DNA from 2 places in the Faecalimonas umbilicata genome. Region 1 is predicted to be linked to the other one. Evidence: riboswitches for the same ligand, from Rfam matches in the RefSeq annotation. Region 1 holds a riboswitch; the other holds the start of a gene.
The links. Region 1 has a riboswitch for glycine ahead of ACGG81_RS03055 (PTS sugar transporter subunit IIC). Riboswitches for the same ligand answer to the same signal wherever they lie in the genome.
Positions count from the first base shown of each region.

Region 1 (11,020 bases):
GAGTCGAAGAAAAAAGGATAGTCTTCAGAAGGAATAGAAAAAGATAAGAATAAGAATATATAAGGCGTCTGTAATAGAAGAGGCAGTTACAAAATGGAAAAAATCATTTTGTAACTGCCTTTTTCAGAAAATCTAGTTCTATTTTCCGCAAATACTGCATCCAAGCGCACATCCGGTTGGAGTTCCGGCGCATCCGCCCATAGCTGTTTCCCGCAGTTCGAATGGAAGGCTTTGCCCGACACGGTGCATAGCTTCTGCCATTTCGTCAAATGGAATCGGATGTTTCACACCACTTAATGCGAGCTCTGCACAGGTGATCGCATTTGCGACACCGATCGCATTCCGGCTTTGGCATGGGGATTCTACAAGACCTGCAATTGGGTCGCAGACGAGTCCGAGTAGATTGGAAAGTGCAAAGCTTGCAGCGTGAAGACACATCTCAGGAGTTCCCCCCATGATTTCAACGACAGCGCTGGCAGCCATTGCAGAGGCCGCGCCTACTTCTGCCTGACATCCGGCTTCCGCACCGGAGACAGAGGCATTTCGCATTAAGATATAACCAATCGCGCTTGCATTTAGAAGACCGTCGTAAATGCTGTTATCCGGAAGGGCATGTACTTCCTCCAGAGCGAGCAGGACACCCGGCAACACGCCTGAAGAACCGGCAGTTGGTGCTGCAACGATCAGTCCCATGGAAGCATTGACTTCAAGAACAGCCATACTGTAAGCAATTGCTTTTGATAGCATAGAACCACATACACTGTTTGGGGAGGAGGAATGATCTGCTACTTTCTTCGCTTCTCCGCCGAGGAGACCGCCGATGGAACGGACTGGTTCTTTTAAAGGCTTATGAACGGAATCTTTCATGATGGCAAGCACCGTCTCTAGTTTTACCTGAATTTCTTCGGCAGAGAGACTGCCCATAGTAATCTCGCGCTGCTTCATGGCAGAAGAGATTGATATCTTTTCTTTTTGACATAAATCTAATAAATCTTGTCCTGAATAAAAATCCATAATGTCTCCTCCTACATCTGAATGAGCATCAGATCAGATACATGCTCATGTGTTTTGATTTTCTCTAATACAGACGATGGAATCGTCTCATCGGATTCTACAACGGTAAATGCATTGGCGCCTTTGTCCTCGCGGAAGAGACGCATAAATGCGATATTTACATTTTCTTCGCTCAGACACTGGGTAATGTGGGCTACTACGCCAGGTTTGTCTGTCTGACTGACGATGAGGGTGCTGTATTCTCCCGTGAACTCTACATCGATCTGGTTGATCCGGACAATTTTCATCTTGCCCCCTCCGATCGATTCGCCGCGGATCGATAAGGTATGCCCGGTCACGCCTATAAGATCAATGTCGGCAGTGTTTGGGTGATTCGTCATCGTTTTCTCATCAATGATATATTCGTACTCCACACCTCGCTCAGTTGCAATGGAAAACGCATCACGGATCCGTTCATCATCGGTAGAAAAACCGAGAATTCCCCCCAGCAGCGCACGGTCAGTTCCATGTCCGTGGTAAGTTTTGGCGAAAGAGCCATAAAGGGTGAACGTTACTTTTTTCACTTCTTCCGGAAACATTTTTCTTGCGAGAAGTGCAATCGATACGGCGCCAGCCGTGTGTGAACTGGAAGGACCGATCATGTTAGGGCCGATCACATCAAATATACTTAAAAAGTTCATAAACTATCCTCCTGAGAGATTTTTTGCATAACTATTTATAGTATAGCATAAAAGGAGCAGGAAAATAAAGAACCGGGAGCAGAATTTGTTGAGAGATTACGAGGAACCGTTCCAAGGATAGAAAAGAGGATCAGATTCCAAAAGTGTAAAAAGAGAGTGAAAAAATCGTCGGATAGCACAAAAAGGATATGGCAAAATAACCAAAATAGGATGGCTAAAACTATGGAGAATATACAAAAAGACGAAGCGGAAGGGGAAATTGATTGACAGTATCATCACATGTATATAGAATGTAAATATGTTTATAGAGTCGGATGATAAATTCGAGAGAGACTACACGGGAAACCGATGTGGCGCCGAAGGGGAAAGGAGTACCAAAGCTCTCAGGCAAAAGGATTGAATTTGGACGAGCTCTCTGGAGAACGCGAGTATGCGTACCGAAGAAGAAACTTGTGAAATACGGAAGTTAAGAATGATAATTGAAGTAAAACATAAGGAAACTTTCAGGTTCGAGGACAGAGATGAACAAAAGTATAGGCGTGCTTTGTTTGTCTGTGTCTTTTTTTGTTCGCATTTTCCGGGAACAGGAACTGCAAAAGAAAGAGGAGGCAAAAGAATGGCAGTAATATCAGGGTTAGGGTTGTTGTTAGTCACACTGGCGGCATTTTCGCTGTTTAGTATGAAGGCACCGAAAGGATCAGAGGCGATGTCCGGGATGGCAAGTGCAGCGGTGGCTACATTTCTTGTGGAGGCAGTACACAGATATATTTCGGGTGACTTACTGGGAGTCAGCTTTCTAGGTGAAGTAGGAAGTACAGCCGGAAGCTTAGGTGGAGTTGCAGCAGCGATCATGGTGCCGATCATGATGGGAGTAAATCCGGTATACGCAGTTGTTGCGGGGGCAGCGCTGGGAGGATATGGAATTTTACCGGGATTTATTGCAGGATATGTAGTTGGATTTGTTGCACCGCTTCTTGAGAAATATTTACCGACAGGGCTGGATGTGATTGTCGGAGCGCTCTGTGTGGCACCGCTGGCAAGAGGAATTGCATATATTTCCGATCCAGTTGTAAATGCAGCGATGGAACACATCGGATCTATGATCACAGCAGCGACAGATCAGTCACCAGTATTGATGGGATTTATGCTCGGAGGCTTGATGAAAATGATCTGTACCTCACCGCTTAGTTCTATGGCGTTGACGGCGATGCTTGGACTGACTGGACTTCCGATGGGAATTGCATGTATCGCATGTGTCGGTGGGGCATTTACAAACGGAATGATTTTCAAAATGCTCAAATTAGGGGATAAGAGCAGTACGATCGCAGTTATGGTAGAGCCATTGACACAGGCTCACATTGTGACGAAACACCCGATCCCAATTTATGGATCTAATTTCTTTGGTGGAGGAATTGCAGGTATTGGAGCGTCCCTACTTGGAATTGTATGTAATGCGCCGGGAACAGCATCACCGATTCCGGGAGTGATCGCACCATTTGCGTTCAATTCACCGGTAAAAGTAATCCTTGCATTAGCTATCGGTGTAGCAGGCGGGATCTTGGCAGGATATGTGGGAGGACATATTTTCAAAAAGCATTACGCAGAATCTGACGCACACATGGAAGGATAGGGAATCGGAGAGATACCGAAGAGAAGTAATCCGTACAGAACGAGCAGGCCTATTTTTTGCAATCCGTAAACATAGGGAGAAAAGTGGCATAAAGTAAAAAGAGGCAAATATGTAAAAAGAAGAAACCGCGAAACCTCTGGGGAGAGGCGACGATGTTTCTTCTTTTTGTATTGCACAAAATATGAAAAAGATGTTTGTTGTACTATAAAATACTAAGAGAGATCAAATAATTCAATACTGCGGAAAAGGATCCCTTTCATCTGTGCGATCGCAATCCCGTAATTTGTGATTGGGACATTCTGATCTTCGGCACAGGCAATCCGGTATTTCATCTCGCGGTCATTGAGCATACAGCCACCACAGTGGATGATCAGCTTATATGGGGATAGATCAGCTGGAAATTCTGTGCCGCTTGTAAAGTGAAATTCCGGTTCACAGTTTGTATAGCTGCGAATCAGGCGTGGAAGTTTCACAGTGCCGATATCTTCGCATTGCCGATGATGCGTGCATCCCTCGGAAATCAGTATTTTGTCTCCGTCAGAAATAGAATCCAAAGTGTGGGCGCCGTTTACGACAGTGGAAAGATTCCCTTTATGCCTTGCAAACAGGATTGAAAAGGAAGTAAGAGGGATATCTTTTGGCGTCTGTCGGTCTACCTGAGCAAAAGCCTGACTGTCGGTGATGACCATTCGTGGTTTGACAGACAGTTCGTCTAATGTCTGGCGAAGCTCCGTATCCTGTACGCAGAGCACACGCCCATGATGATCCAAAATATCCCGGATGGTCTGCTGCTGTGGAAGGATCAGACGTCCCTTTGGTGCAGAGGCATCGATCGGAATCACGAGAATCACAAGATCCATGGGGGAGAGCAGATCGCTGACGATCGGAAGTTTTGTTTCTTCGCTTGGCTGGATTGCGCCGAGCAGGTCTTTGAGTGCAGAAATCTGAAATCCGGAGGCAGCACTGATAGAAATAGCTGATCCGTTTTTCGAGGTGTCTGTAGTCGTATCTGGCATCTGGGATTCGCTAGTCGGGCAAAGATCACATTTATTGAATGCGATGACATAGGGAATCTGTTTTTTCTGGATCTGTTCCAGAAGAGCGAGATCTTCCTCCGTCATCCCGATGGTGCCATCCACAACAAGGATGGCAATATCGGTCTTATTTAACATTTGGTAGGTCTTCTGAACGCGCAGCTCTCCGAGTGGTCCGTGGTCATCAAGTCCCGGAGTGTCGATGAGTACGACAGGACCAAGCGGGAGAAGCTCCATGGATTTTAATACCGGATCCGTTGTTGTCCCTTTGATGTCGGAGACGATTGCGAGATTCTGACCGGTCAGTGCGTTGATCAGGCTGGATTTTCCGGCATTTCGTTTCCCGAAGATTCCGATATGTAGGCGTTCAGAGGAAGGGGTTGCATTTAAACTCATGTCAGTTACAGTCCTTTCCATGATAAGTAGAGTATCGTGTTACAAAGAAAAAGTATCAGTGACCAAAGCGGTACGTTTGAGAGATGTTAGAAACGGAAATCTCTCCGATTTTCTTCTTCAATCGCGCGTAGATGGTCAATAACGATTGCGCGTACGTTCTCATTTGGAATCTGCTCCAGTTCTTTTAAAATCAGTTTTTCTCCGACTTCTTTTGTCGCAGGAGAAGCATAGTCTGTCAGATATTCTTTCAGTGTCATCAGTGCATTTGGCTGGCAGCAGTTCTGGATCTGACCGGATTTGCAAAGAGACATGAAACGGTCGCCGGTGCGGCCTTCCCGGTAGCAGGCAGTACAGAAGCTTGGGATGTATCCCATTTCCATCAGCCACTTGACAATATCATCGAGTGATCTTGTATCACTGAGGTCAAACTGTGCAGAGTTTTCTTCTTCCGGCTCCGGCTCTGCATATCCGCCTACACTTGTCTTGGAGCCGCCACTGATCTGGGAGATTCCAAGGTGCAGAACACGCTCACGGGATTTCTGGCTCTCGCGGGTAGATACGATCATGCCGGTATAAGGCACTGCAATGCGGATGCATGCCACAAGTTTTGCAAAAATATCATCGTTGATCCCGTTGTCAAAATCATTTGTGTCAATATCGTCGGCTGGACATAAGCGCGGCACACTGATCGTATGAGGACCCACACCGTATGCAGCTTCCAGATGTTCTGCATGCATCAGAAGTCCTGCAAATTCATAGCGGTATTTGTCAAGACCGAACAGCACACCGATTCCGACATCATCAATACCTGCTTCCATTGCACGGTCCATCGCGGTAGTATGGTAGTCATAGTCGTGTTTTGGTCCGGTCGGATGCAGCTCCAGATAGCTTTTTTTATGATAGGTTTCCTGGAATAAAATGTAAGTTCCAATTCCTGCTGCCTTCAGTTTCCGATAATTTTCTACCGTTGTTGCCGCAATATTGACATTGACACGGCGGATTTCTCCGTTTTTATGTTTGATGCTGTAGATGGTGTCAATACATTCGAGGATATATTCGATCGGATTGTTCACAGGATCTTCCCCGGCCTCCAGCGCCAGACGTTTGTGACCGAGATCCTGGAGCGCGATCACTTCCTGACGGACTTCTTCCTGCGTCAGTTTCTTTCTTGCGATATGCTTGTTCTTTAAATGGTACGGACAGTAAGTACATCCGTTGACACAGTAGTTGGACAGATAGAGCGGCGCAAACATGACGATACGGTTTCCGTAGAAATCTTTTTTGATCTGTTCTGCAAGTGCATAAATTTCTTCATTTTTCTCTTCGATATCACAGTCAAGAAGAACGGCAGCTTCCCGGTGGGAGAGCCCTTTTCGTTCTTTGGCTTTTGCAATGATCTGGTCGATCAGTTCCACGTTATGTTTGTTTGCCTCTGCATAGGAGAGGGTTTCCAGAATTTCCTCGTGGTTGATAAATTCCTCTGGATTTTTTGATCTGACATCGTACATGGTGATGTTCCTCCTCTTGAATATGATAGTTTTGGCATGAGTTCATGCAATTAGTTTACTGGTGGGATTGTTTCGGTATTCAAAGAATCTCCGCGGGCTACGACAACATGGTAGCCGATTTTCTCCATCCGCTTTTCCATACAGTGCCGGCATTCAGCAGCTTCATCTCCTGTACAGATTTTGTTGTCGTAGAGCGCATAATCTTTTCGCACATCGGTTGGAGAAAGGTTTGGCATAACGACATTTGCTCCGGCAAGAATACCAAGCTCTCTTCCGTTTGGATCGATCGTTCCAAGCGCAGTTGTCGAAGGCAGCAGAAGCTTTGGAATCATCAGTCGCAGAAGTCCGAGCATAAATAAGGTCAGTTCCAGCGTGCCGGCCGGCTGTGCGGCAAATGGGGTATCATGGTGCGGAATAAAAGGTCCGATTCCGACCATATGTGGATTCAGTTGTTGGATAAACAGCATATCTTCTGCGAGATGCTCGGCAGTCTGGTAAGGAGAGCCGACCATAAATCCGGTTCCGGTCTGATAGCCGATTTCCTTCAGATCATACAGACAGCGTTGCCGGTGGGCGGCGGTCAGTGCCGGTGGATGCAGTTTGCCATAGTGGGTGGAATTATATGTTTCGTGCCGCAGAAGATAACGATCCGCCCCAGCATCAAAAAATGCCTGATAACTTTCTCGTTCTTTTTCGCCGATGGAGAGTGTGATAGCACAGTCCGGAAAGTCTGTTTTAATCTTCTCGATCAGAGAGATGATTTTTTGATCTGTAAACCAGCCATCTTCTCCGCCTTGAAGGACAAAGGTGCGAAAGCCCAGTTCATATCCGGTACGGCAGCAGTTTTGGATATCTGTTTCACTCAGTCGGTAGCGACACGCATTTAGGTTGCTTTTCCGGATGCCGCAGTAGATGCAGTCATTTTTGCAATAGTTTGTAAATTCGATTAGACCGCGGATATACACATCATGTCCATAATGTTGGTGCCTGACTTCGCGTGCCTGTGAAAATAGATATTCGCTCACATCGCGGGTGCGGTTTTCAATCAGAAACATCCACTCTTCTTTCGAGAGGAGATGGGTGTCACGCAGTTGATCGATCAAGGTGATCAAAGTTTGTTCTGCTATTTTATTCATAGAAAATACTGCCTTTCTTAAAGTTCCGCGGAAGTTGTCTTTGCATAAATTGTCTTGCTGGAAATACCGGGAAGCATTCCGATTTTCCCAGATAAGGCGCTGATCACGTTGTTGGGTGCATCCATAGCAATGCTGATGATGGAGAGGCTTTTCTCACGGTAAGGGATTCCCATTCTTCCGATGATATAGTTGCCATACTGGCTGAGCAGGCTGTTGAGCTGTTCGACAGAATCGCTGTTTTCCACGACAATACCGATCAGAGCGATTCTGGTAGGTGTTTGTTCCATAAAGACCTCCTGTAATTCTTATGTGGTAATCGTATCATATCGGGATAGCTGAGGAAGAGTGATGTGATCTTTTTAGAAAAAAAGACTCTGCGAGAAGGCAAAGTCTGATGAGGGTTTTCCATATGGTATCATGCACAGTTTCAGGAAGGATACCGTATACGGTCAGTCATTTTGTTGTCCTCTTCGCCTTTTCACTCAGGAATTCCTTTATGATCAGTACGTTTTTTTCAGTATAACATGTGGAAGAGCGGACGGCAATAAAAGTTTATTGTTTGACGAACTTGTGTGAAAAGGGGTTTACGCGGGGAAAAGAATTCGTTACAATAAAGAAGAGTCAGAAAAAGACTGGAGAGCCGGGGAGAGGCCGGCAAAAATCAGAGAAAAGAGGAGACAGATTATGGCAAATCCAATCGTAACATTTGAGATGGAAAACGGAGATGTGATCAAGGCAGAATTATATCCGGAGATCGCACCAAATACAGTGAATAATTTTATTTCTTTAGTACAGAAAGGATTTTATGACGGACTGATCTTCCACAGAGTGATCCGTGGATTCATGATCCAGGGAGGATGTCCGGACGGAACAGGAATGGGCGGCCCGGGATATCAGATCAAGGGAGAATTTAAGCAGAATGGATTTATAAATAACTTAAAGCATGAGCCGGGAGTTCTCTCTATGGCAAGAGCAATGCATCCGGATTCTGCAGGATCACAGTTCTTTATTATGCACGAAACTTCTCCGCACTTAGACGGATCTTATGCTGCATTCGGAAAGGTAACAGATGGCATGGATGTCGTAAATAAGATCGCAGAGACAGCGACAGACTACAGTGACCGTCCGTTGGAGACACAGAGAATGAAGAAAGTGACTGTAGATACAATGGGAACAGAGTATCCGGAACCAGAGAAAAGATAAGAAATATCTTTGGAAATGAAGAAAAGAGCTGCACACCAAAACAACCGGTGGGCAGCTTTTTCTCTTGCAATACGACTTGGCTTCCAGTACAATAAAAGGCAGCTGGCAACAATGAGTAGAAAGCGAGGAACAGCCATGCGAATGATTCAGACAGAGAAACTTGTATATGAATATGAAAAAAGAGACGAAGAAGGAAATATAATCGGAAGTCATCGGGCGATCAATGCGGTCGATGTTCATGTGGAGCCGGGAGAGTTTGTTGCGATCCTTGGTCATAATGGTTCAGGAAAATCTACACTGGCAAAACATATGAATGCGATCCTGACACCGACAGAAGGTACGATGTGGGTAAATGGCAGAGATACGAAAGAACCAGATAATCTGTGGGAGGTCAGACAGTCTGCGGGGATGGTATTCCAGAATCCAGACAATCAGATCATCGGAACCGTGGTAGAGGAGGATGTCGGATTTGGTCCAGAGAACCTTGGAGTGCCCACAGAGGAGATCTGGAAACGTGTTGAGAAAAGTCTTGAGGCGGTTGGGATGATCGAGTATCGGCATCATTCCCCGAATAAATTATCTGGAGGGCAGAAACAGCGCGTTGCGATTGCAGGAGTTGTGGCAATGGAGCCAAAATGTATTGTACTGGATGAACCGACTGCGATGCTTGACCCAAATGGGCGTAAAGAAGTGCTGCGTGCCGTGGAAGAACTTAGACGTCGGGAGAAAGTGACAGTGATTCTGATCACACATTATATGGAAGAAGTAGTTGATGCTGACCGGGTAATCGTCATGGATCAGGGAAATGTTGTGATGGAAGGAACACCGAGGGAGATCTTTTCCCGGGTAGAGGAATTAAAGAAATATCGATTGGATGTGCCGCAGGTCACGCTGCTTGCCTATGAATTGCAGCAGAGAGGTCTGCCGCTTGCAAACGGCATTTTAAAGACAGAGGAATTGGTGAAAGAATTATGTCAATTACATTAGAACATATCAATTATACATATAGTGAAGGGACAGCCTATGAAAAAAAGGCGCTAAAAGATATCAATTTGGAGATTCCCCACGGGCAGTTTGTAGGGATCATCGGACATACAGGTTCCGGGAAGTCTACACTGATCCAGCATTTCAATGGATTGATCAAGGCCACGAGCGGGGTGTTGAAGTATAATGGGGAGAATATTTACGGGGAACAGTATGACTTGCGAAAGCTGAGAAGTCAGGTGGGGCTTGTGTTTCAGTATCCAGAACATCAGTTATTTGAGACAGATGTGATCACAGATGTCTGTTTCGGACCGAAAAATCAAGGATTGTCTCCCGAAGAGTGTAAGGAGCGGGCAAGAGAGGCATTAAAACTTGTCGGGTTTCCAGAAGAGTTGTATGAAGTATCTCCATTTGATCTGTCTGGCGGACAGAAACGAAGAGTTGCGATCGCAGGGGTACTTGCAATGCATCCACAGGTACTCGTACTTGATGAGCCAACCGCAGGGCTGGATCCGAAAGGGAGAGATGAGATCTTAGATCAGATTGCCCTTCTCCATGAAAAGAAAGATATGACGGTCATTCTCGTATCTCACAGTATGGAAGATATTGCGAAATATGTGGAGCGAATCATTGTGATGAATCGCGGAGAGAAGATGTATGATGGAACTCCGCGGGAGGTGTTTGCGCATTACAAGGAGCTGGAAGCAGTAGGGCTTGCGGCACCACAGGTTACTTATATTATGAATGCTTTGAGAGAAAATGGGATTTTGGTATCATCCGAGGCGACAACGGTGGAAGAGGCTGCAGACGAGATTCTGCGTGTGGTATCCGGGGAGAAGAAAGAAGCAGACAGCAGAGATGGGCAGGTGAGAAAATGATTCGAGATATAACAATAGGACAGTATTATCCGGCGGACAGTATTTTGCACCGCCTGGATCCGAGAGTAAAGATATCTTGTACATTATTGTATTTGATTTCTTTGTTTCTGTTTAAGAGTGTACTTGGATATGTGATTGCCGGGTGCTTTCTTGCCGGAGTGATCTGGTTATCAAAGGTTCCGGTCAAATTTATTGTAAAAGGATTAAAGCCGGTTGTAATGCTTTTAATGATCACAGTGATTTTTAACTTGTTTTTGACAAATGAAGGGGACGTATTAGTCAAAGTCTGGATTTTTAAAATCACGGAAGGAGGACTTCGCACAGCGGTATTTATGGCAATCCGTCTTGTATTTTTAATCGCAGGTTCTACGATCATGACATTGACAACAACGCCAAATGCGTTGACAGACGGGATTGAGAAGCTATTAAGACCGCTGAATAAGATTCATGTTCCAGTGCATGAGATTGCGATGATGATGTCGATCGCGCTGCGCTTTATTCCGATTCTGCTGGAAGAGACAGATAAGATTATGAAAGCACAGATCGCAAGGGGGGCA
Region 1 covers NZ_AP031411.1:601,261-612,280, forward strand. Annotated here, with positions in the region: gene ACGG81_RS03040 (Lrp/AsnC family transcriptional regulator) at 1-21, shown strand, start outside; gene sdaAA (L-serine ammonia-lyase, iron-sulfur-dependent, subunit alpha) at 139-1,014, opposite strand; gene sdaAB (L-serine ammonia-lyase, iron-sulfur-dependent subunit beta) at 1,026-1,694, opposite strand; glycine riboswitch at 2,009-2,103, shown strand; glycine riboswitch at 2,104-2,223, shown strand; gene ACGG81_RS03055 (PTS sugar transporter subunit IIC) at 2,311-3,324, shown strand; gene hydF ([FeFe] hydrogenase H-cluster maturation GTPase HydF) at 3,537-4,754, opposite strand; gene hydG ([FeFe] hydrogenase H-cluster radical SAM maturase HydG) at 4,841-6,262, opposite strand; gene hydE ([FeFe] hydrogenase H-cluster radical SAM maturase HydE) at 6,313-7,398, opposite strand; gene ACGG81_RS03075 (TM1266 family iron-only hydrogenase system putative regulator) at 7,416-7,685, opposite strand; gene ACGG81_RS03080 (peptidylprolyl isomerase) at 8,083-8,601, shown strand; gene ACGG81_RS03085 (energy-coupling factor transporter ATPase) at 8,737-9,588, shown strand; gene ACGG81_RS03090 (energy-coupling factor transporter ATPase) at 9,573-10,463, shown strand; gene ACGG81_RS03095 (energy-coupling factor transporter transmembrane component T family protein) at 10,460-11,020, shown strand, end outside.

Region 2 (11,020 bases), 1.3 Mb from region 1:
TATATGAAAAACCGAGAATCCTGGCAGATTCTGTGCATTTTAGTGGAATTAGATGAAATTTATCAGGACAGACAGGAGAAACTTTCTCGTCTGGAGGAACAGTATCAAAAAGGTGCAAATAGTATTTTGTTTTATTTGCAGGCATACCGGTGTTATAGGGAGCAACCGGAATGTATTAAAAAGCTTGGGGCATTTGAAATCCGTGTCTTTTCTTTTGCGGCAAAATATGGTCTGCTCAGTGAGGAAGTGGCATTATATATCGCGAATCTTGCCACACAGTTAAAAGGATTTGATAAGAACATTTACCAGATCCTTGGGAAAGCTTACGAACAATATCCGGATCCGATGATTTTAAATGCAGTCTGCACAATGTTGATCAAGGGAAGCAGACTGGATGGAGAATATTTTGTGTGGTATGAGCGGGCGGTCAAAGCAGGTCTGAAGATTGCACAACTCTATGAATCTTATATGATCACAATTCATGGTAAAAAAGCGAAGGAACCCCTGCCAAAATCTATTTATCTGTATTTTCTGCACGGATCTGTGCTGGATTATACGAAGCTTGCAGTGTTATATGCAAATGTGATTCTTCATGTAGAGGAGACAAGTGAGCTATATGGACAATATCGGGAGAAGATGGAACAGTTTGCATTGACCCAGCTGGAGAAAAAGCATATTACAGAGCCGCTCCGGATCATTTATAAACGCTTTTTAAATGAAGAAAATCTGACTCCAAAACGAAGGGAAGCTTTGAATGAAATCTGTCATGTCTATGAGGTGATCGTGCAGTCTGACCAGATGAAATCAGTAATCGTAATCAACGCCGAAGGAGAGATTGCAAACAGAGTTTCCGTGATCGATGGAAAAGCACAAATCCATCTGTACTCGAAGGAAGACCGCATTGTCTGGGAAGGAAGAAATGGGATCCACTATGTAGAATCTGTAAATTATGAGAGCAGACGTCTCTTTTATGATAAGCATTATTTAGAATTGTGCAGACCGGATCCAGAGCAGGAAGAGGAAGAAGGATACTGCAGCCGACCGCTGACGTTTGAAGAGGTGCAGGACAATGGATTAGAGCAGTATGAGCACGAAGAAGTTTTTCATCTATGCAGTAAAAAAATCAGAGAGGATAACTATGCGGAAGATGATTTTCTTACCTACCTGACCTTCTCTTTGTTCCAGGAGGAATATTATGATAAGGCAGTGCTGACTTATCTGGCAAATTACTATTGTGGACCGACAAAAGATATGAAACGGCTTTGGCGTGTGGCGAGAGAGTATGAGATACAGACCTTCCAGTTAGCAGAACGTATTTTGACACAGATGCTGTTTTCTGAGCAGATGTTTGGGGAGGCGGAGATTTTTCTGGATTACTATTATGGAAAGCCATATTATCGTTTGAAATGGGCATATCTTGTTTATGTGTGCAGAGAGTATGTCACAAAGCAAAGAGAGATTGCCGATGAAGTGATGGAAATTTTATGTATGGAATATCATCACCAGTCCACGATACCAGAAGTGTGTCAGATTGCTGTACTTCAGTATTATGCAGATCATGCGTGGGGAGATGTTCAGGAAAACATGCTCTTGACGTTTCTGCGCGAACTGAGTATCCGCCAGATTTATTTTCCGTTTTTCTTACAGTATCGCAAAGACTGGTTAAAGGAACTCCAGCTATATGATAAGACGATGGTAGCATATTATGCAAAAAAGAAAGGGAAAGTAACTTTTCGATATCAACTGATCCGGGATGGAGAAGAGGCAGGAGAGTATCATTCGGAGGTACTTGGTCCGGTCTATGAGAATGTCTATGTGAAGTCGATGATCTTGTTTGAAGGAGAAGAACTCCGCTATTATTTCGTGGAATCTGGTGAAAAGAGTGAGATTCGTACGGAAAAGGCAGTCTGCAGGAAAGTGGATCGACAGAAGGAGATTGGAAAATATATGCGCATCAACCAGCTGATCCGCGAAGGACAAAAGCAAGAACTGATAGAAAATTTTGCAGAGGAAGAGCAGATGTCAGAACTTCTGTTTCCGATTTATTGATAGGGGGGAGAGATATGGGACAAGGCAGTATTATTGGATATGATCTGAGTGAAGAAGGATGCCAGATCAGTTATTATAATGAAGCGCAGCATGAGCCGGAGACAGTGAAAAACGAGTCCAGAGAATATCAGATTCCTCTTGTGATCGGATGCAAGAATGATGCATGGTATATCGGGGAAGAGGCTCGCAGTCATGCAAAACACAAGGATGGGGCGATGGCGACAGATCTGCTTGCCAAAAGTATGCACGGAGCTAAGATCCATTTGGGGAGAAGAACTTACGATGCAGTGTGGCTTCTTGCAAAATTTATCCGTCTCACACTTCAGCAGTTTGACAAGATTGAGTCGATTGTCTTCTGTGTGCCCGAGATGAGTCCGGATATTGCAAGGATGCTGAGGGGCATTGGACAGCGGATGGGGATCGAACGGAAGAAGATCCATGTGCAGGACTACAAAGAAAGTTACTGCTATTTTATGTTTTATCAGCCAAAAGAGCTTTGGCAATATGAATCAGCGCTGTTTTACTGTGACAAAAGACAGATTAAGGCATATATGTTAAGTCAGATTGCGGCGGGAGCAAAGTTGAAGAAGCAGACGTTTGTCACTGTTGATGAGGTGGCAAGTGCTCAGATGGAAGAGCTGAAAGCGGTGTATCCGGTGCTGAATGTCGAGCAGGCTAAGATGGCAGATTTTCGCTTTCAAAAATTTATCGAGAGTGTATTTGAGAAAAAAATCGTTTCCTCTGTATTTTTGATGGGAGAAGGATTTGAAAATAACTGGTATCCGAATTCCTTGAAGGTGTTGTGTAATGGAAGAAGGGCATTTCTTGGAAATAATCTGTACAGCAAAGGAGCATGCTATACAGCATACCAGCGTGGACAGGAAGAACTGATGAAAGAACAGGAAGGGCCGGTGTATCTTGATGAAAGTAAGCTGAAAGAGCAGATTTCTATTCAGCTGCGGCAGCATGGAAAAGAAGAATGGTACCCACTTGTACCATGGGGCAGACATTGGTATGAAGGAGATGGTCAGTGGGAAGTGCTTTTAGAAGACACGGATGATATTGAAATCAAGGTGGAGTCCTTGCTGACCGGCACATCACGCATCGAGCGCGTGCAAGTAAATGAGCTTCCAAAACGTGCAAAATATACGATCCGGCTTCAAGTAGAAGTTCTTTTTGTCGAAGAGAATGTCTGCAAGATTCTGTTTAAAGATGTCGGATTTGGAGAATTTTTCCCGGCTACAGATTTTGTCAGGGAACATACGATTTATTTAGGAGGAAGAAATGAGCAGTTTGATACTATGTAATAAAAAGCGCGCAAAACAGCCGTACGAAGTGTCGCGGATCCACTGCCGGATCTACACATTGGAAGAACTCTGCTATTATCTCTCCAATAATCTGTATCTGATTGATTATACGATTGTCAATGAGAGACTCTGTGACTGGATAGAAGCAGAACTTGGGCTTTTAAGGCTGGCAGAGCAACTTCGGACGATGCTGCAAAAACATAGCTCGGAAGAGCGATTTGTCATGCGGATTTTGTCGAGCTCTTCGATTTATACAGCGGGAGAACTGCAGCAGATCCAAAATATTTTGGACCGGTTGAAAAATCAAAAAGAAATTGAACGACAGAAATATAAAGCGGATAATCTTTTGGAAAACAGAGAATTCGAAGATGCGATTCTTGTGTATCAGTCCATTTTATATGGCGATAGGGATGATTCGGTGGAAGATGCTTTTTATGGAAAGATTTATGCGTGCCTTGGATCGGCATATGGCAGACAATTTCTTTACCGGGAAGCGATGGAGATGTATGAAAAGGCGTTTCAGACATACAAAGAGCCGTCGATCGTCAAAGCATATATTTACTGTGCGTATAAGGCGTATACAAAGGAAGAATATGAACTCTTTCTGCTGAAAAACACAGTGTACCCGAAAGTGCACCGGGAACTGATGGAGGAACTGCAGACATACGCACAGGAAAAACGTGAAGAAGGAAAAGCAAAGCTGCTGGAAATTGAAAAGATAAAATCAACGTACCGACGCAATCAACTTTGCTGATTGAAAAATAGGAAAGGAACTGGTGAAAGCATATGAAAAAAATGGAACAACTCTATGAGGGAAAAGCAAAAAGAGTATTTCTGACCGAAGATCCTGAGGTGGTGATCGTATCTTATAAGGATGATGCGACAGCATTTAATGGAGAGAAGAAAGGTACGATTTCTGGAAAAGGAGTGGTCAATAACCGGATGACAAATCATGTTTTTAAGATGATGGAAAAAGAAGGGATCCCTACTCATCTGGTAGAAGAGTTAAATGACCGTGAAACTGCTGTGAAGAAAGTGGAGATTGTACCACTTGAAGTGATTGTAAGAAATGTGGCAGCCGGGAGCTTTTCAAAACGGATGGGTGTCGAAGAAGGAACAGAACTCCTGTGCCCAATTTTAGAATTTAGTTATAAAAATGATGAACTTGGAGATCCATTTATTAATGATGATTATGCGTTAGCACTGGGATTGGCAGAGCAGGAGGAGATTGACACCATTCGTACTTATGCAAAAAAGGTAAATGAATTTTTGAAAGGATATTTCCTGGATGCAGGTATGAAATTGATTGATTTCAAAATTGAATTTGGACGATTGCCGGATGGAACAATCATTCTTGCAGATGAAGTGTCACCGGATACATGCAGACTCTGGGACGTAGATACCAATGAAAAACTTGACAAAGACAGATTCCGCCGTGATATGGGGAACGTCGAGGAAGCCTATGAAGAGGTTTTCCACCGTCTTGGACTTTTATAAAGAAAAGTAGAAGGAGAATAACAATATGAGCACTGACAGATATCAAAGCCCGTTATCAGAAAGATATGCAAGTAAAGAAATGCAGTTTGTCTTCTCGCCGGATATGAAATTCCGCACATGGAGAAAACTCTGGATCGCGCTTGCGGAGACAGAAAGAGAACTTGGACTAAATATTACGGAAGAACAGATTGAAGAAATGAAGGCGCACGCAGATTGTATCAACTACGATGTGGCAAGAGCGCGTGAAAAAGTAGTACGACATGATGTGATGGCGCATGTGTATGCTTTTGGCCAGCAATGCCCGAAGGCGAAAGGAATTATACATCTTGGAGCTACATCTTGTTATGTTGGAGATAATACAGATATTATTGTGATGGCAGAGGCGCTTAAAATTGTGAAAAAGAAACTGGTCAATGTTATCGCAGAACTTGCAAAGTTTGCAGATGAGTATAAAGCACTTCCGACGCTTGCGTTCACGCATTTTCAGCCGGCACAGCCTACGACAGTTGGAAAGAGGGCAACGCTTTGGATGCAGGAGTTTCTGATGGATCTGGAAGATTTGGAATATGTAGCCGGAAGTCTGAAACTTCTAGGCTCCAAAGGAACAACAGGGACTCAGGCAAGCTTTTTGGAACTGTTTGATGGGGACCAGGACACCATCGATAAGATTGATCCGATGATTGCACAGAGAATGGGATTTAAAGCCTGCTATCCGGTTTCCGGTCAGACTTATTCTAGAAAAGTAGATACAAGGGTGTTAAATGTTCTTGCGGGAATTGCGGCAAGTGCGCACAAATTTTCTAATGATATTCGTTTGCTTCAACATTTAAAAGAAGTAGAAGAGCCATTTGAAAAATCCCAGATAGGGTCTTCTGCGATGGCTTATAAGAGAAATCCGATGCGGAGCGAGAGGATTGCGTCTCTGTCCAGATATGTGATGGCAGATGCACTGAATCCGGCAATCACATCTGCTACACAGTGGTTTGAAAGAACTTTAGATGATTCTGCAAACAAAAGGCTTAGCATACCGGAAGGATTTTTGGCAATAGATGGTATTTTGGATCTGTGCCTGAATGTGGTGGATGGACTTGTCGTATATCCGAAGGTGATTGAAAAGCGTCTGCGTGCAGAACTTCCATTTATGGCAACAGAAAATATTATGATGGATGCAGTAAAGGCCGGAGGAGACAGACAGGAACTTCATGAGAGAATTCGCGAACTTTCTATGGAGGCAGGACGCAATGTAAAGGAAAAAGGTCTGGATAATAATTTGTTGGAATTAATTGCGGCAGATCCGGCATTTAATATGACATTGGAAGAATTGCAGCAAACAATGGAACCGTCCAGATATACAGGACGGGCGAAAGAACAGGTAGAAAGCTTCCTTGAGAATGTAATCCGTCCGGTTTTAGAAGAGAATCAAGCAGTTCTTGGAATGACCGCTGAGATCAATGTCTAATGTACGATAGCGCTGTAAGTGTGGAAGTAGAAGAAATATTGTAACAATTGCAATAAATAGATATTTTGTATAGAAAGAAAAGAGACGAATGCCAAACGGACATTCGTCTTTTTTCGTAGGTTTTTTGTCGAAAGCGGTTTGTTTTCTGTCGAAAACTAGCAAATTGACAAAAATTTGACTAAGATTTCAAAAGATGAAAAAAGACAATAGACAAAATGAACAAAATAAGATATAATGAAATATGCAAAATAAATAAAAAACAAAGTTCATATATAGAAGATATAAATAAACACCTAAAAATGTGTAAAAATCTGAACAAAGATGTGTAAAATGCATAAAAAGAGTTGAAATAATCCCGCTCATCATGTAATATATATGACATAAGAGATATTCAATAAAACCACCGAAAAACGGTGCGTGAGGAGGGATTTGTTTGAGTCTGAATGATTTAGTAGTAGCCATTCAAGGTGTACTAGCAGACAAAATCTTGATTGTAGTTTTGGTAGGTGCTGGACTTTGGTTCACATTTAATCTTGGCTTCATTCAGGTAAGAGGATTCGGAGAAGGCTGGAAGCGTACTTTTGGAGGTCTCTTCAAAAAAAGCGACAAAGCCGGAAAAGAAGGAATGTCTTCCTTCCAGGCGTTAGCAACAGCTATCGCGGCACAAGTAGGTACAGGTAACCTTGCGGGAGCAGCAACAGCAATCGCTATGGGTGGTCCTGGAGCAATTTTCTGGATGTGGGTAAGTGCTTTCTTAGGAATGGCAACAATTTATGCGGAAGCACTTATGGCTCAGAAGTACAAACAGGTCGGAGATGACGGAACAGTTACCGGAGGTCCTGTATACTACATCAGAGCAGCATTTACCGGAAAATTCGGTAAGATTCTTGCAGCAACATTTGCAGTACTCATTATCTTTGCATTAGGCTTTATGGGAAATGCAGTACAGTCTAACTCCATTGGAGATGCATTCGGAACAGCATTTGGAATTAATCCATGGATTATCGGTATTATTATCGCAGCTATTTCGTTGTTTGTCTTTGTGGGTGGTATTTCAAGAATCGCTTCCTTGACAGAAAAGATCGTCCCGATCATGGCAGCATTCTACATTGTGGGTGCATTGATTGTCATCATCTGTAACGGAAATATGATTCCGAAGGCATTTCACGATATCTTCGTAGGAGCTTTCAATCCGCAGGCAATCGGCGGTGGAGTTCTTGGTTGGACAGTATCTAGAGCACTTGCAAGAGGTGTTGGACGTGGATTGTTCTCAAATGAAGCAGGTATGGGATCTACACCACATGCACATGCAGTTGCAAAGGTAGATCATCCTGTAGAACAAGGTTTTGTTGCTATGATGGGTGTGTTTATTGATACATTTGTTGTTCTGACTTTAACAGCACTTGTAATCCTTACAAGTGGTATGGTAGGACAGACAGATCCATTGACAGGAGCAGCTTTCACAGGAACAGCTCTTACACAGGCTGGATTTGCAAGCGTATTTGGAAAATTTGGAGAAGTTTTCATTGCAATCTGTATGTTCTTCTTCGCATTTTCTACAATCATCGGATGGTATTTCTTCGGTGAAGCAAATATCAAGTACTTATTTGGATCAAAAGCAGTGAAAGTATATGCGATTCTTGTGGCGGTATGTATCGTAGCAGGATCAGCAGTAAAAGTTGATTTAATCTGGAACATGGCAGACTGCTTCAACAGTGCAATGGTAATTCCGAATATTATCGGTCTGTTTGCACTGAGTAAGGTAGTAAAAGAAGTACACAAAGATTACTTTAATAACTTCAAGCCAAAACAGATGAAGAAAAAATAAATATTGGAAAAGAAGATGGGAAGATATTTCTTGTGAGAGCGTTTCTGAAACAGGAAACCGCCGAAGATGCAAACCAGGTAACGGTCAATTAACTGGTGAAACTTTCAGGCAAAAGGAGTGAGAAATGGACCATATTCTGGACTTGGACGTAATGTCAGAAAAGAACAGAAAGGACGACTTGGTAGCAACAGTTACGAAAGCCGTCCTTTTTTTAACAACAAGGTGAGAACATGAAAAAAGCATTTAAGATAGTAACAAACAATCCCTTAGTAAAAGAAACATTAGAAAATGAATATCATATTGAGTTCGTAGAGTGCTCCTATGAGGAGATACTTAGAAAAGTAAGAAACTATATTTATGAAGGGTATGAGCTTCTGACACATCCGCTGTCTGGAAGTGTGAAGCCGAATGAAACACCGTATAAATCGATTATGGTGTCAGAAAAGAAAGAAAAGCTGGATCCGCGGTCTATGGAGATTATTGAGTATGCGATTCAGTCTTGTAAAAAATTTCAGTTTAAATCAGATAAGTATGCACCGGAAGTCTATGAAGATTTTCAAGTGGTGGATTTGAAATTGATTGAGAGTGCAATTCCGTCTGCGATTTTTTAAAAAAAGAATCGCAGATGGGATTGAATAGCAAGAGAAAATGAAAAATTCAATGACATTGGCTGTAATAGTACGTTAAGGTACTTAGAGCATATATAACTAAACACAATAAAGGAGGGAATTTACAGTGAGAAGATTAGAATTAGGTCACATTAACATTAAAGACATTCAGTTTGGACCAGAGTCTAAAATCGAAGATGGCGTACTTTATGTTGATGAAGAAGCTGTAAAAGCAATCGTTCTTGAGGACGAAAGAATTAAAGACTGCAAGCTTGATATTGCAAGACCGGGTGAGAGCGTAAGAATCACACCTGTAAAAGATGTTATCGAGCCACGTGTAAAAGTTGAAGGTCGTGGAGGAATTTTCCCAGGTGTAATCAGCAAGGTGGATACAGTTGGTGAAGGTAAAACATATGCACTCAAAGGTATGGCTGTTGTTACAGCAGGTAAGATCGTTGGTTTCCAGGAAGGTATCATCGATATGACAGGCCCAGGTGCAGAATATACACCATTCTCAAAATTAAACAACTTAGTTGTTGTATGTGAACCTGTAGAAGGAATCAAACAGCACGATTATGAGCCAGCTGTAAGATTTGCAGGATTCAGAGTAGCTGTTTACCTTGGAGAGTTAGCTCGTGAACTGACACCAGATAAAACAGAAGTATTTGAAACATATGGAGTTATGGAAGGTGCTGAAAAATTCCCAGGACTTCCAAGAGTAGCATATGTTCAGATGTTACAGTCTCAGGGATTACTTCACGATACATATGTATACGGAGTAGATGCTAAGAAAACATTATCTACAATTATGACACCAACAGAAATTATGGACGGTGCTATCGTATCTGGTAACTGTGTATCTGCATGTGATAAGAACCCTACATATGTACATGAAAACAATGGTGTTGTACATGATTTATTTGAAGAACACGGTAAAACATTAAACTTTGTTTGCCATATTATTACAAACGAAAACGTATACCTTGCTGATAAGCAGCGCTCATCAGACTGGACAGCTAAACTTTGCCGTTTATTAGATCTTGATGGTATCGTATTATCTCAGGAAGGTTTCGGTAACCCAGATACAGACCTTATCATGAACTGTAAGAAAATCGAAGCAGAAGGTGTTAAGACAGTAATCATTACTGACGAATACGCTGGACGTGATGGAAAATCTCAGTCATTAGCAGATGCTGACGTAGCAGCTGACGCAGTAATCACAGGCGGAAATGCTAACCAGGTAATCGTGCTTCCAAAACTTGACAAAGTGATCGGAACATTAGATTACGTGAACACAATCGCTGGTGGTAACGAACACAGCTTACGTGAAGATGGAACAATTGAAGTTGAAATCCAGGCAATTACTGGTGCAACAAACGAAACAGGTTTCGGTTACTTAAGTGCAAGATAGGGAAGGAGGAAAAAACATAATGATTAAAGTAGTACATTATATCAACCAGTTCTTCGCACAGATCGGTGGAGAAGAAAAAGCTCACATCCCAGCTGAACGTCACGATGGTGAAGTAATGGGACCTGGGGCAGCTTTCAAAGCAGCTTTCAAAGATGAAGCAGAGATTATTTCTACAATCGTATGTGGTGACTCTTACTTCAACGAAAATCTTGAAGAAGCAAAAGCAACAATTTTAGCATGGGTAAAAGAGTTAAATCCAGATGTATTTATCGCTGGACCAGCTTTCAACGCTGGACGTTACGGTGTAGCTTGTGGTACAATCTGTGACGCTGTTCAGGAAGAATTAGGAATTCCTGCAGTAACAGGTATGTACGTAGAAAACCCAGGTGCTGATATGTTCAAAAACAAAGTATATACAGTACCTACAAAGAACAATGCAGCAGGTGCTAGAGATGCCGTTAAGAAAATGGCTCCATTAGCTCTTAAATTAGCTAAAAAAGAAGCAATCGGTGCATCTTGCCAGGATAACTACATGCCAAACGGAGTACGTGTAAACTTCTTTGAAGAAAAACGTGGTTCTAGACGTGCAGTAGATATGTTACTTGCAAAATTAGCTGATAAGCCATACACAACAGAATACCCAATGCCGGCATTCGACAGAGTAGCTCCAAACCCAGCTGTAAAAGATCTTTCTAAAGCTACAATCGCTTTAGTAACATCTGGTGGTATTGTTCCGAAAGGAAATCCAGATCATATCGAATCTTCAAACGCTTCTCACTATGGTGAGTACGATATCACAGGAGTTATGGATTTAACAGAAGAAACATACGAGACAGCTCATGGTGGATACGACCCAGTATA
Region 2 covers NZ_AP031411.1:1,859,176-1,870,195, reverse strand. Annotated here, with positions in the region: gene ACGG81_RS08920 (DUF5717 family protein) at 1-2,049, shown strand, start outside; gene ACGG81_RS08915 (DUF5716 family protein) at 2,064-3,356, shown strand; gene ACGG81_RS08910 (hypothetical protein) at 3,334-4,110, shown strand; gene purC (phosphoribosylaminoimidazolesuccinocarboxamide synthase) at 4,143-4,853, shown strand; gene purB (adenylosuccinate lyase) at 4,879-6,312, shown strand; gene ACGG81_RS08895 (sodium:alanine symporter family protein) at 6,746-8,140, shown strand; glycine riboswitch at 8,162-8,270, shown strand; gene ACGG81_RS08890 (GrdX family protein) at 8,371-8,751, shown strand; gene ACGG81_RS08885 (glycine/sarcosine/betaine reductase component B subunit) at 8,876-10,159, shown strand; gene grdB (glycine reductase complex selenoprotein B) at 10,179-11,020, shown strand, end outside.
Region 2: another riboswitch for glycine. It lies ahead of ACGG81_RS08890 (GrdX family protein); the one in region 1 lies ahead of ACGG81_RS03055 (PTS sugar transporter subunit IIC).